DNA from 2 places in the Streptomyces javensis genome. Region 2 is predicted to be linked to the other one. Evidence: riboswitches for the same ligand, from Rfam matches in the RefSeq annotation. Region 2 holds a riboswitch; the other holds the start of a gene.
What was found. A riboswitch is a leader RNA that binds a small molecule or an ion and turns the genes downstream of it on or off. The one in region 2 is predicted to bind thiamine pyrophosphate.
Positions count from the first base shown of each region.

Region 1: another riboswitch for thiamine pyrophosphate. It lies ahead of thiO (glycine oxidase ThiO); the one in region 2 lies ahead of ABD329_RS38775 (thiamine ABC transporter substrate-binding protein).

Region 1 covers NZ_BAAAIF010000036.1:61,679-68,484, reverse strand. The annotation lists gene ABD329_RS28010 (hypothetical protein) at 1-58, opposite strand, end outside; gene metF (methylenetetrahydrofolate reductase [NAD(P)H]) at 96-1,016, opposite strand; gene thiE (thiamine phosphate synthase) at 1,346-2,008, opposite strand; gene ABD329_RS27995 (Rv2175c family DNA-binding protein) at 2,139-2,504, opposite strand; gene ABD329_RS27990 (NAD(P)/FAD-dependent oxidoreductase) at 2,618-3,799, opposite strand; TPP riboswitch at 4,177-4,290, shown strand; gene thiO (glycine oxidase ThiO) at 4,282-5,517, shown strand; gene thiS (sulfur carrier protein ThiS) at 5,514-5,714, shown strand; gene ABD329_RS27975 (thiazole synthase) at 5,724-6,581, shown strand.
Region 2 covers NZ_BAAAIF010000070.1:9,071-15,876, forward strand. The annotation lists gene ABD329_RS38765 (ABC transporter ATP-binding protein) at 1-463, opposite strand, end outside; gene ABD329_RS38770 (ABC transporter permease) at 464-2,077, opposite strand; gene ABD329_RS38775 (thiamine ABC transporter substrate-binding protein) at 2,173-3,246, opposite strand; TPP riboswitch at 3,242-3,346, opposite strand; gene rlmN (dual-specificity RNA methyltransferase RlmN) at 3,420-4,526, opposite strand; gene ABD329_RS38785 (phosphatidate cytidylyltransferase) at 4,599-5,765, opposite strand; gene frr (ribosome recycling factor) at 5,765-6,322, opposite strand; gene pyrH (UMP kinase) at 6,427-6,806, opposite strand, start outside.

The DNA.
Region 1 (6,806 bases), on a different contig from region 2:
CTCCCAGCAGCCATAGCGCGACGACGCCAAAAGCGATGTAGAGGACCGTCCAGCCCATGCCCGCCCCTCTCAATGCGGCCGCCCGTCGGCTGCCGTCATGAGGACCGCTGATGCAGTCCCAGATTCTCGTAGATTTCCAGCGTCGCCGTGGAGTGGTTCAGGGTAATGAAGTGCAGCCCGGGGATCTCCTCGGCCATCAACCGCGCGCACAGGTTCGTGGCGTAGTCGATCCCGATCGAGCGTACAGCCGCCGGGTCGTCCTTCACCGCCAGGATCCGCTCAGCCAGTTCGGGCGGGAACGCCGCATTGCTGAGCTGCGCGAACCGCTCGATCTGCTTGACGTTCGTGACCGGCATGATCTCAGGGATGATGGGTGTCGTACAGCCCGCTGCCGCGACCCGGTCGCGCAGCCGCAGATAGTCCTCGGCGTAGAAGAACATCTGCGTGATGGCGAAGTCGGCACCCGCGCGGCACTTGTCGATGAAGTGACGGATGTCGGTGTCCCAGTCCGTCGAGCGGGGGTGCATCTCGGGGAACGCGGCCACGCCGACGCAGAAGTCGCCGGACTCCTTGATCAGCCGGACCAGATCGGCGGCGTAGGTGAGGCCGTCGGGGTGCTGGACCCACTCCCCCATGGGATCGCCCGGCGGGTCGCCGCGCAGGGCGAGCATGTTCCGGATCCCGGCACCGGCGTACTGCCCGATGATGTTGCGCAGCTCGGCCCGGGAGTGGTTCACGGCGGTCAGATGGGCGACGGGGGTGAGCGTGGTGTCCGTCGCGATGCGCTCGGTGGCACGCACGGTGCCCTCGCGGGAGGAACCGCCGGCTCCGTAGGTCACGGAGACGAAGGTGGGCGAGACGGCTTCCAGCCTGCGGATGGAGTTCCACAGCGTCTGCTCGCCCTTCGCCGTTTTGGGGGCGAAGAATTCGAAGGAATACGACTGCTCGCCCGACGCGAGCAGATCGCGCACGGTCCGGGCGCGATCGGTCCTGGTGGAAGCGGTGCCTAGGGCCATATGTGCAGGCTATCCACCCGGCCCGGCTACGCCCACCCGGCCTCGGAGATATGGGGGTTTTGCCAGGTTCCCGTCCGCAGTGCGGACAGATCCGTACGCCTTCGACCGGCGGGCTGGCCGGGTCGGATGAAAGGTGGGTGAAACCCAGGTGAAGAGCGGGGCCGGGCCGCGCGCCAAGCGGCTCGGAGAAAGTTCGCCACGGTTCGGGCAGCGCCCCGAAGGGGCGCGGGGCCGTGTCGATGTGCGGCTCCGCCGCGTGGGCGCGACCAGCCACGACGGCGCCGCAGTCGGCCGACGGCGCATCCCGACACTTCCGGCGGAGCGCTTGGTCAGTCCGCCGCGCGGACCCGCTTCGCCAGCTCCGCCGTGGCCCCCGCCGGGTCGTCGGCGGCCGTGATGGCCCGGACCACGACGATACGGCGGGCGCCCGCCGCCAGGACCTGGTCCAGGTTGGAGGCGTCGATTCCGCCGATGGCGAACCACGGCCGCTCCGTGCCCAGCGCGGCGGCGTGGCGCACCAGGGACAGCCCCGGGGCGTGGCGGCCCGGCTTGGTGGGGGTGGGCCAGCAGGGACCGGTGCAGAAATAGTCCACACCGGGCTGGACGGCCGCCGCGTCCACCTCCGCCTCCGCATGGGTGGAGCGCCCGATCAGCACGTCCTCGCCGAGGATCGCGCGCGCCGCGGGCACCGGCAGATCGCCCTGGCCCAGATGGAGCACGTCCGGGCCGATGGCGTGCGCGACATCGGCCCGGTCGTTGACGGCCAGCAGCTTGCCGTGCCGGCGGCAGGCGTCCGCGAAGACCTGGAGGTGCTCCAGCTCCTCGGCCGCCTCCATCTCCTTCTCCCGCAGCTGGACGATGTCCACCCCGGCCCCCAGGACGGCGTCCAGGAACTCCGGCAGATCGCCCTGGCCCTTCCGTGCGTCGGTGCACAGATAGAGGCGGGCGTCGGCCAGCCGCTCGCGAGCGGTGGCGGCAGCGGTGGTGGACATGGGTTCCCCCGGAGGGTCGGGCGGCGTACGGGCCGTGAACGGAGCCCGGCCCGTACGCCAGATGTGATCAGGTGCGATCAGGAGCGATGGTGACGGCGTCGGATGGTGACGGCGTCAGACGGCGAGGGCGTCAGACGGCGAGGGCCTGAGCGCGCCGCTTCACTTCCGTGCCGCGATTCTCGCTCAGCGCCCGCGCCGGGGTGCCGGGCAGGCTCGGGTCGGGGGTGAAGAGCCACTCCAGCATCTCTTCGTCACTGAAGCCGTCGTCCTTCAGAAGCGTCAAGGTCCCCACGAGGCCCTTGACGACCTTTCCGTCACCGATGAACTCCTCGGGGACCTGAAGGACCCTGTTCTCGCCACGGCGCACGGCGATCAGCTGGCCCTCCTTGACCAGCTGCCTGACACGCGTCACCTCGACCCCCAGCCGTTCGGCGACATCGGGGAGGGTGAGCCAGGCGGGGACGAGAGCATCGATCTTTGCGTCAATCTCGGTCACGGAACAAGCCTGCCATCTGGGACTGACAGTGGGTAGCCGGGCGTCCGCCGCGCGGGCCGCCCGCCCCGCCCCGGGCGCGTCGGCCCACGGCCGGCCGGCGGTCGGCCCGCCGCTCAGAGGACGGCCGACTTCAGTGGCACCGAGGGGTCCTCGGCCCGCGTCCGGTCCAGCCGGGCGCCGCGCTCGATCAGCTTGCGCCCCTGGGCCAGATCGCGCGGACGGCCGACGGCCAGCAGGGCGACCAGGGCGCCCTCGCGCAGCCAGCACACCGACCAGGCGGCACCGGCCGGATCACCGCGCCAGACCAGCTCGTCAGCCGCCGAGTGGTGCCCGGCGTACTGCACGAAGCGTCCGAACTGCTCGGACCAGAAGTACGGCACCGGGTCGTAGACCACACCGGGGAAGTGGGCGGCCGTCCGGCTCCCCACCACGTTGGCGGCGACGGTGCGCGGCCCCTGGAGCGCGTTGTCCCAGTGGTGCACCAGCAGTCGCGTTCCGTAGCGGGCGGACGGGAAGGAGGCGCAGTCGCCGACCGCGTAGACGTCCGGCACGGAGGTGCGCAGCCGGTCGTCGGCGGCGACGGACCGGTCCTCGGCCAGCTCCACGCCCGAGCCCGCGAGCCAGTCCGTGGCGGGCCGGGCCCCGATCCCGACGACCACCGCGCCCGCGCGCAGCCTGGTGCCGTCACCGAGCAGCAGCCCGCTCTCGTCGACCGAGGCCACCCGGGCGCCCGTGACCAGCCGGGCGCCGTAGTCCTCGTACCAGGCCGCCATGGGGGCCGCGACCTCGGCCGGGAGCGCGCCCGCCAGCGGCCGGTCGGCGGCCTCGACCACGGTCACGGCGCAGCCCGCCTCGCGCGCCGCGGTGGCGAACTCCGCGCCGATCCAGCCCGCCCCGACGACCGCGATCTCGCGCTGCCGGGCGAGCACCGGGCGCAGCCGCTCGGCGTCGTCCAGCGTGCGCAGCAGATGGACGCCGGGCTCTCCTTCGCTGCCCGGCAGCGGGATCGGCTCGGCGCCGGTGGCGATCACCAGGACGTCGTACGGGAACTGGCCGGTCGCGGTCTCGACCAGCCGCTTGTCCGGGCGCGCGCCGGTGACCTGGACGCCGAGCCGCAGGCCGATGCCGAGCCCGGCGAAGTCCACGTCGAGCGTCGAGCCCTCGGCCTTCCCCAGCAGTACGGCCTTGGACAGCGGGGGCCGGTCGTAGGGCTGGTGGGGCTCCGCGCCCAGCAGGACGATCTCCCCGGTCCAGCCGTGTTCGCGCAGCGCGACGGCGGTCTGCACCCCCGCCATGCCCGCGCCGACGATCACCACGCGCTGCCCGGGGCCGTTCGAGGACGGCTTCGTCGTCGTCTCATCGCTCACACGATCACTGTATTGCGGCTGGTGGGGCGGACTGGAGAGCGGCTTGCGAGAGGTCGGACACAGAGTGGGGGGTGCGGAGCTGGGCGGGGTGCGGGTTGTGGGCGCCTCCGGCGGTGAGCCCCCACCCCGCCCCTCCCCGAAACGACGGGGCTCCGCCCCCTCGCCCCCCACCGGGGCTCCGCCCCGGGCCCCGCTCCTCAAACGCCGGAGGGGCTGGGGTTACGGGGCGCTGGGAGGTGCCCGCTGGAGGGGGTGGGGGCGGCTGGTCTTTCGGGTGATTCGGGGCGCGTACTAGGGTGGCGGGACAGAGCACTCGCGGGAGCCCGGACGGACCGGGCTGAGAGGGAGGCTGGAACCGCCTCCGACCGTACGAACCTGATCCGGGTCATGCCGGCGAAGGGAGGGGCAGCGTGTCCACGCACGCACCAGATCACCACGACGGACCTCATACATCGGGCGGGCCGTCACCCGGCGGACGCTACGACGCCCTGGTCGTCGGGGGCGGCGTCATCGGGCTGGTCACGGCCTGGCGGGCGGCCCAGCGGGGGTTGCGCACCGCGCTGGTCGACCCGGCGCCCGGCGGCGGAGCCGCCTGGGTCGCGGCCGGGATGCTGGCGGCCGTCACCGAGCTGCACTACGGCGAGCAGACCCTGCTCGGCCTCAACATGGCCTCCGCCCGCCGCTATCCGGACTTCGTGGCCGAGCTGGAGGAGGCCGTCGGCCAGGACGTGGGCCACCGCGTGTGCGGCACGCTCGCCGTCGCGTTCGACGCCGACGACCGCGCCCATCTGCGCGAGCTCCACACCTTCCAGCAGGGGCTCGGGCTGGAGTCCGAGTGGCTGACGGGGCGTGAATGCCGCCGTCTGGAACCGATGCTGTCGCCGGGCGTGCACGGCGGGCTGCGGGTCGCCGGTGACCACCAAGTGGATCCGCGGCGGCTGTCGGCGGCGCTGCTCACCGCGTGCGAGCGGGCCGGGGTCGACTTCCACCGCCACCGCGCGGAGCGGCTGCTGCTGGACGGCGACCGCGCCACCGGGGTCGAGCTGACCGGGGGTACGCGCCTGGCCGCCGAGCGGACCGTACTGGCCGCGGGCAGCCTCAGCGGACGGCTCGCGGGCGTTCCCGAGGACGTCCTGCCGCCCGTACGGCCCATCAAGGGGCAGGTGGTGCGGCTTTCGGTGCCCGAGCGGTACGCGCCGTTCCTCTCCCGGACCGTACGGGCCGTGGTGCGCGGCGGGCCGGTCTACCTGGTGCCGCGCGAGAACGGCGAGCTGGTCATCGGCGCGACCAGCGAGGAGCTGGGCTGGGACACCACGGTCACCGCGGGCGGGGTGTACGAACTGCTGCGGGACGCCCATGAGGTGGTGCCCGGCATCACCGAACTGCCGCTGGTGGAGACGTCCGCCGGGCTGCGCCCCGGCTCCCCCGACAACGCCCCGATGCTCGGCCCGACCGCGCTGCCGGGGCTGTTGCTGGCCACCGGCCACTTCCGCAACGGCGTGCTTCTCACCCCGATCACCGGCGACGTCATGGCCGAGGCCCTCACCAGCGGTGAACTTCCCCCGGAGGCCCAGCCGTTCACCCCCCGGCGCTTCGCGGCCTCCCCCGGCGCCGCGCACCCCCCAGCACAGGAGCAGCACACATGACCGTCTCCGTCAACGGCGAGCCTCGCGAGGTGCCCGAGGGCACCACGCTCGACCGGCTCGTCGCGACCCTCACCCAGGCGCCCTCGGGTGTCGCCGCCGCCGTCAACGAGACGGTCGTCCCGCGCACCCAGTGGTCCGCGACCTCGCTCGGCGACGGTGATCGCGTCGAGGTCCTCACCGCGGTCCAAGGAGGCTGAACCCACCCAATGGCTCCCATCACGGCCACCACAACCACCACGGTCACCCCGACCACCACAGCCGTCACCACCGCGCCCGACCCGCTCACCATCGCCGGGACCGACTTCGGCTCCCGGCTGATCATGGGCACGGGCGGCGCGCCCAGTCTGGAGATCCTGGAGCGTTCGCTGCTGGCTTCCGGCACCGAGCTGACGACCGTCGCGATGCGGCGGCTCGACCCCACGGTGCAGGGCTCGGTGCTCTCCGTGCTCAACCGGCACGGGATCCGCCCGCTGCCCAACACCGCCGGGTGTTTCACCGCGGGTGAGGCCGTGCTCACCGCGCGCCTCGCCCGGGAGGCGCTGGGCACGGACTGGGTGAAGCTGGAGGTGGTCGCCGACGAGCGCACCCTGCTCCCCGATCCGATCGAGCTGCTGGACGCCGCCGAGACCCTGGTGGACGACGGGTTCACGGTCCTGCCGTACACCAACGACGATCCGATCCTGGCCCGGAAGCTGGAGGAGGTCGGCTGCGCCGCGATCATGCCGCTCGGCTCCCCGATCGGCTCCGGGCTCGGCATCCGCAATCCGCACAACTTCCAGCTGATCACCGAGCGCGCCACCGTGCCGGTGATCCTGGACGCGGGCGCGGGCACGGCGTCGGACGCCGCGCTGGCCATGGAGCTGGGGTGCGCGGCGGTGATGCTGGCCTCGGCCGTCACCCGGGCCCAGGAGCCGGAGCTGATGGCGGGGGCGATGCGGTACGCGGTGGAGGCGGGCCGGCTGGCCCATCGGGCGGGCCGGATCCCGCGCCGCCACTTCGCCGAGGCGTCGAGCCCGGCCGAGGGCCTGGCCGCCCTGGACCCCGAGCGCCCGGCCTTCGGCTGAGCGCTCCGCGCCCCCAGGGTCGATGTGCGGCTCCGCCGCGGCGGTGTCGATATGCGGCTCCGCCGCGGCGGTGTCGATATGCGGCTCCGCCGCGCGGGCGACCAGCCACGGCGGCGCCGCGGTCGGCCGACGACGCATCGCGACACTTCCAGCGGCCAGGTCCCGCGCGTGCGGCCGGGGCCCCTGGCTTCGGCCGGGGCCCCTGGCTTCGGCCAGCCGGTGTCC
Region 2 (6,806 bases):
GCAGCTTGGGCCGCGGGGCCAGCGCGCGGGCGAGTGCCACCCGCTGCTGCTCACCCCCGGAGAGCGAGTCGACGGAGCGGCGCTGGGCGCCCGGCAGCCCCACCAGCTCCAGCAGTTCGGCGACCCGGCGGTCCGCCTCCGCGCGGCCCACCTTGCGCATCCGCAGCCCGAAGGCGACATTGCCGCCCACGTCCCGCTGCGGGAACAGCTGGTGGTCCTGGAACATCAGCCCCACCCCGCGCCGGTGTGTGGGCACCCCGCTCTGGTCGCGTCCGGCGAGCGACACCCGGCCGGTGTCGGGGCGCTGTAGCCCGGCCACCACGCGCAGCATGGTGGACTTACCGCTTCCGCTCGGGCCCAGCACACAGACCGTCTCGTGCTCGGCGACCTCCAGGTCCACGGCGTCCAGCGCGTCGCGCCGGCCGAACCTTACGGTCACCTCGTCCAGTCGCAGCAGCGTCATTCAGAACTCTCCGGAACGGTCGGTGCGGATGCGCTCGAGCGCCAGCAGCGATCCGGCGCAGACCAGCATCAGGATCGTGCTCAGGGCCATCGCCTGCCCGTAGGTGAGCTGTCCGGCCCGGCCCAGGAAGCGGGCGATGGCCACCGGGAGGGTCGGGTGGTCGGGACGCGCGATGAAGACCGTCGCCCCGAACTCACCCAGGGACACGGCGAACGCGAAGCCCGCCGCGACCGCCACGGCCCGTCCGACCAGCGGCAGGTCCACCTCCCGCCATACCCGCCACGGTGACGCCCCGAGCACGGCCGCCGCCTCCCGGAGCCGGTGGTCCACCGCCCGCAGCACCGGCAGCATGGTCCGTACGACGAAGGGCACGCCCACCAGGGCCTGGGCGAGCGGCACCAGGACCCAGGAGGCGCGCAGATCCAGCGGGGGCTCGTCCAGGGCGATCAGGAAGCCGAATCCCACGGTGACGGCCGAGGTGCCCAGCGGCAGCATCAGCAGCGCGTCGAAGCCCCGCACCAGCCTGCCCGCCCTACGGGTGAGCGCGGCGGCGGCGAGACCGCCCACGACGAGGGCGAAGACGGTGGCGACCGCCGCGTACCGCAGGGAGTTCCCGACGGCCTCCATGGGCGCCACGAAGAAGGTGCCCCCGCTGTCGGCGGAGGACCGCAGCGCCTCGTAGTAGGTGAAGCCGTAGCCGTCCGGTCCGTTCAGCGAACGCTCCGCCAGCACCGCGAGCGGGGTCACGATCAGCAGCGCTACCACCGCCAGCACGCCCCACAGCAGCGCCCACTGGGCCGGGCCCTTCGGGCGGCGCGCGGTGCGGCCCGGGTCGACGAGCCGCAGGGCGCTCTCGCGTCGCCTTACGGTCCACGCGTGCAGCGCCAACACGGCCGCGACAGCGGCGAACTGGACGAGGGTCAGCACCGCGGCCGTGGGGAGGTCGAGCAGTTGCGCGGTCTCCCGGTAGATCGCCACCTCCAGGGTGGCGTAGCGGGGGCCGCCCAGGATCTGGATCACGCCGAAGGAGGTGAAGGTGAACAGGAACACCATCAGCGCGGCGGCGGCCACGGCGGGGGCCAGCGCGGGCAGCGTCACCCGGCGCCAGGCCGAGAGCCGGCTCGCGCCGAGCACCCGCGCGGCCTCCTCCTGGCGCGGGTCGAGCTGGGCCCACAGCCCGCCCACGGTCCGGACGACGACCGCGTAGTTGAAGAAGACATGGGCCAGGAGGATCGCCCATACGGAGGTGTCGAGCCGCACCCCCCACAGCTCGTCCAGCAGCCCGCCCCGGCCGAGCAGGGCCAGGAAGGCCGATCCGGCGACGACGGTCGGCAGGACGAACGGCACGGTCACCACGGCCCGCAGCAGCCCCTTGCCGGGGAAGTCGAAGCGGGCGAAGACATAGGCGCCGGGCAGCGCCACCGCGAGCGTGAGGGCGGTCGACGCGACCGCCTGCCAGCAGGTGAACCACAGGACGTCCAGCGTCGCCGGATCGGTCAACACCTCGGCGATCCGGCCGAACCTCCACCGCCCGTCGACACGCAGCCCCCGGGTGATGATGGCGGCCACGGGATAGGCGAAGAAGACCGCGAAGAAGGCGAGCGGCACCGCCATCAGAGCGAGCCGGAGGGTGGTCGCGCGACGCCCTCCCCGGTCCGCCCTGTCGGCCTTACGGTGGCCGTCGGCCGTCTTACGGTTCTCGCGGGGCTCTACAGGACCAGCGAGGACCATGTCTTGACCCACGACTCGCGGTTCTTGGCGATCTTCTGCGGCGCCAGGGTGGCCGAGTCGCCGATCCTGACCCCGTATCGGGTGAACAGCTCCGGCAGCTTGGCGTCCTCGCGGGCCGGGTTGACGTACATGTTCAGCGGGACGTCCTCCTGGAACCGCTTGCTCAGCAGGAAGTCCAGCAGCGCCTTGCCGCCCTTGGTGTTGCCCGCGCCGTTCAGCAGCCCGGCGAACTCCACCTGCCGGAAGCAGGTGCCCGTCGCCACCCCGGTGGGGGCCTTCGCGGGCTTGCTCTTGGTGTCGGCCACCTCGGCGGGCGGGCTGGACGCGTAGGAGACGACGAGCGGCCGGTCGCCCTTGCCGCCGCCTGCCGAGCCGGAGAACCGGTCGTCATACGCCTGCTCCCAGCCGTCGACGACCTCGACGCCGTTGGCCCGCAGCTTCTTCCAGTAGCCCTTCCAGCCGTCGTCGCCGTACTTCGCGGCCGTGGCGAGGAGAAAGCCGAGACCGGGGGACGAGGTGGCCGCGTTCTCGGTGACCAGGAGGTTCTTGTAGGCGGGCCTGGTCAGATCGTCCAGCGTCCGGGGCGGCGCCAGCTTCTTGTCGGCGAAGTACTTCCGGTCGTAGTTGACGCAGATGTCGCCGAAGTCGACGGGGGTGACGCGGTGCTCGGACCGGTCGAGCTGAAGGTCCGCCGGGACCTTGTCGAGGCCCTTCGCCGTGTAGGGGGTGAACAGGTCGTTGTCGAGCGCGCGGGAGAGGAGCGTGTTGTCGACGCCGAAGAACACATCGCCCTGGGGGTGGCCCTTGGACAGGATCGCCTGATTGACGGCGGCTCCGGCGTCGCCCCCGGCCTGCACGCGCACCTTGTAGCCGGTCTCCTTGGTGAACTCCTTGAGGACCGCCTTGGATGCCGCGAACGAGTCATGCGTGACCAGGGTGACCGTCTTGGAGTCCGAGCCGCTCTTGGCGTCCTCGCCGCAGCCGACGAGCACGCTCAGGGCCAGTGAGCCGAGGAGGGCGGCCGAGATGGCACGCCGAAGCTGGCTGTTCATGGTGATGTTGACTCCCTACGCCGGTATGACCCGGATCAGGTCCGAGGGTCTGCGGCCGTGCCGCACTCTCAGCGCTCTGAGCGCTCCCCTGTCGGAATGTTCACTTGTACGGATGTTCACTTCTATGACGATCGCATCATGCGACGATGCCCAGGCACCGTATCAGCCGGTGCTCAGCGCTCCGAAGCCGCCAGCTGCCCGCAGGCCCCGTCGATCTCCTGGCCCCGGGTGTCCCGGACGGTCACCGGCACCCCATGGGCCTCCAGGGCCGCCACGAACGCCTTCTCGTCCTCGGGCCGGGACGCCGTCCACTTGGAGCCGGGCGTCGGGTTGAGCGGGATGAGGTTCACATGCACCCGGTGGCCCTTGAGCAGCCGGCCGAGCAGATCGGCGCGCCACGCCTGGTCGTTGATGTCCTTGATCAGCGCGTACTCGATGGAGATCCGGCGGCCGGACTTCTCCGCGTACTCCCACGCGGCGTCCAGGACCTCGCGCACCTTCCAGCGGGTGTTGACCGGCACGAGGGTGTCGCGCAGTTCGTCGTCGGGCGCGTGCAGCGACACCGCGAGCCGGCACTTGAACCCCTCGTCCGCGAACCGCAGCATCGCCGGGACGAGGCCGACGGTGGAGACGGTGATCCCGCGCTGCGACAGGCCGAGGCCGTCGGGCTCGGGGTCGGTGAGCCGGCGGATGGCGCCGACGACGCGGTTGTAGTTGGCCAGCGGCTCGCCCATGCCCATGAAGACGATGTTGGACAGCCGGGCCGGGCCACCGGGGATCTCCCCGTCCCGGAGGGCCCGCATCCCGTCCACGATCTGGTGCACGATCTCGGCGGTGGACAGATTGCGGTCCAGCCCCGCCTGCCCGGTCGCGCAGAACGGGCAGTTCATCCCGCAGCCCGCCTGTGAGCTGATGCACATGGTGACCCGGTCCGGGTAGCGCATCAGAACGGACTCCACGAGCGTGCCGTCGAACAGCCGCCACAGCGTCTTGCGCGTGGTGTCGTCATCACAGCTGATGTGCCGCACCACGCTCATCAGATCCGGCAGCAGCCCGGCGGCCAGCTTCTCGCGTGCGGCGGCGGGGATGTCGGTCCACTGAGCGGGGTCGTGGGCATAGCGCGCGAAGTAGTGACGCGACACCTGACCTGCCCGGAAGGGCTTCTCCCCGAGGGCGGCGACGGCTTCGCGGCGCTCGGTGGGCGTGAGGTCGGCAAGATGCCGCGGGGGCTTCTTGGCCCCACGCGGCGCGGCGAAGGTGAGTTCTCCGGGCTTAGGCATGGTTCACCCAGTGTCGCAGACGTACGAAGGGCCCCGCGCCGGGAGTGGCGCGGGGCCCGTGGGCGGGCGTGGTCAGCCGCCGCCCACGAAGATCACCAGCAGCAGCCACACCACCGGGGCGGTGGGCAGCAGCGAGTCGAGCCGGTCCATGATCCCGCCGTGGCCGGGCAGCAGCTTGCCCATGTCCTTGATGCCGAGGTCGCGCTTGATCATGGATTCGCCGAGGTCGCCGAGGGTCGCGCTGACCGCGGCGGCGAGGCCGAGCAGCAGGCCCTGCCACCAGATGCCGTCGTCGATGAGGTACTGCATGCACAGCGCGCCCGCGACCATCGCGAAGGTCACCGCGCCCAGCAGCCCCTCGCGGGTCTTGCCGGGGCTGATGCGCGGGGCCAGCGGATGCTTGCCGAAGCGCCAGCCCACCGCGTACGCACCCGTGTCGCTGACCACGGTCAGCAGCAGGAAGGTCAGGACCCGCCACGGGCCGTCGTCGGTGTCGAGCATCAGCGCGACGAAAGTGGCCAGAAACGGCACGTAGAAGGCGGCGAAGACGCCCGCCGTGACATCCCTGAGGTAGTTGTCGGGCGGCTCGGTCATCCGCCAGACCAGCACCGCGAGCGCCGTGAGGGCGACCGCCACCACCGCGCCCTGGGCGCCGCGCACATAGCCGGCGACGACCATGGCGACCCCGCCGACGGCGAGCGGCACCAGGGGGACCCGGATGTCCTTGCGCTCGGTCAGCCGCGAGGTCAGCTCCCAGAGCCCGACCACCACCGCGACCGCCACCACGCCGACGAACACGGGCTTGTAGATGAAGAGCGAGGCCAAGATGATCACACCGAGGCCGATGCCCACCCCTATCGCGGCCCGCAGATTCCGGCCCGCGCTCTTCTTGCCCTGCCCGGCGCCCGCGCCGTCGGCGGAGGCCGGGTCGGGCGCGGGGTCGGGGGGCGTCGGCCGGCGCCCGGCGGGCTGCCGGGGGCCGGGCTGCGGCTCCCGCTCGTCGCGGAAGAGGGGGCCGCTCAGCCGAGCGGCCCCCTGGTCACGGTCGGCGGCCTCGCCGGAGTCGCCGCCTGCGTGGGGCACGGTGGGCATGGGGCGAGTCTGCGCCGCCTCACCCACCTCGTGCGCGGGACCCGCCGAAGAAGTGGGCACCTCCCAGCCATAGCCGGGGGAGGTGCCCTGACCGCCCGGTCCCCGGAGTCCGGCGCTTGGTGGGGCCCCCCAGGAAGAGTCGTTCATCAGACCTCGAGCAGCTCGGCTTCCTTGTGCTTGAGCAGCTCATCCACCTGCGCGACATACTTCGCCGTGGTGTCGTCGAGCTCCTTCTCCGCGCGGCGCCCCTCGTCCTCGCCGACCTCGCCGTCCTTGATCAGCTTGTCGATGGACTCCTTGGCCTTGCGGCGGACGCTGCGGATCGAGATCTTCGCGTCCTCGCCCTTGCCCTTGGCTACCTTGATGAACTCCTTACGGCGCTGCTCGGTGAGCTCGGGGAACACCACACGGATGATGTTGCCGTCATTGCTCGGGTTGACGCCCAGATCGGAGTCCCGGATCGCCTGCTCGATGTTGCGGAGCGCGGTCTTGTCGAACGGCGTGACCACGGCCATCCGCGGCTCCGGCACCGAGAACGACGCCAGCTGGTTGATCGGCGTCAGCGCACCGTAGTAGTCCGCCACGATCTTGTTGAACATCGCCGGGTGCGCACGCCCGGTGCGGATCGCGGCGAAGTCCTCCTTGGCGACCACAACGGCTTTCTCCATCTTCTCCTCGGCCTCGAGGAGGGTCTCTTCGATCACCACTTGCTCCTGGTGTTATCAGTAAGCAGAGCCTCGCCCCTGCGTGCGTCTTCTCCTGCACGGTGTCCGACCGGCAGGCCGTTGTCCATCCCCCGTTCGAGCCGTCAGGCCCGGGAGCCCTGGTCGCTCACCAGCGTGCCGATCTTCTCACCCTTCACCGCACGCGCGATGTTTCCTTCGGCAAGGAGCTCGAAGACGAGGATGGGCAGCTTGTTGTCCCGGCACAGGGTGATCGCGGTGGCGTCGGCGACCTTGAGGTCCCGGGTGATCACCTCGCCGTACTCCAGGGCGTCGAACTTCACCGCATCGGGGTTGCGGGCGGGGTCGGAGTCATAGACCCCGTCCACGCCGTTCTTGCCCATGAGCAGGGCCTGCGCGTCGATCTCCAGCGCTCGCTGGGCCGCGGTGGTGTCCGTGGAGAAGTACGGCATACCCATACCCGCGCCGAAGATGACCACACGCCCCTTTTCCAGATGGCGCACCG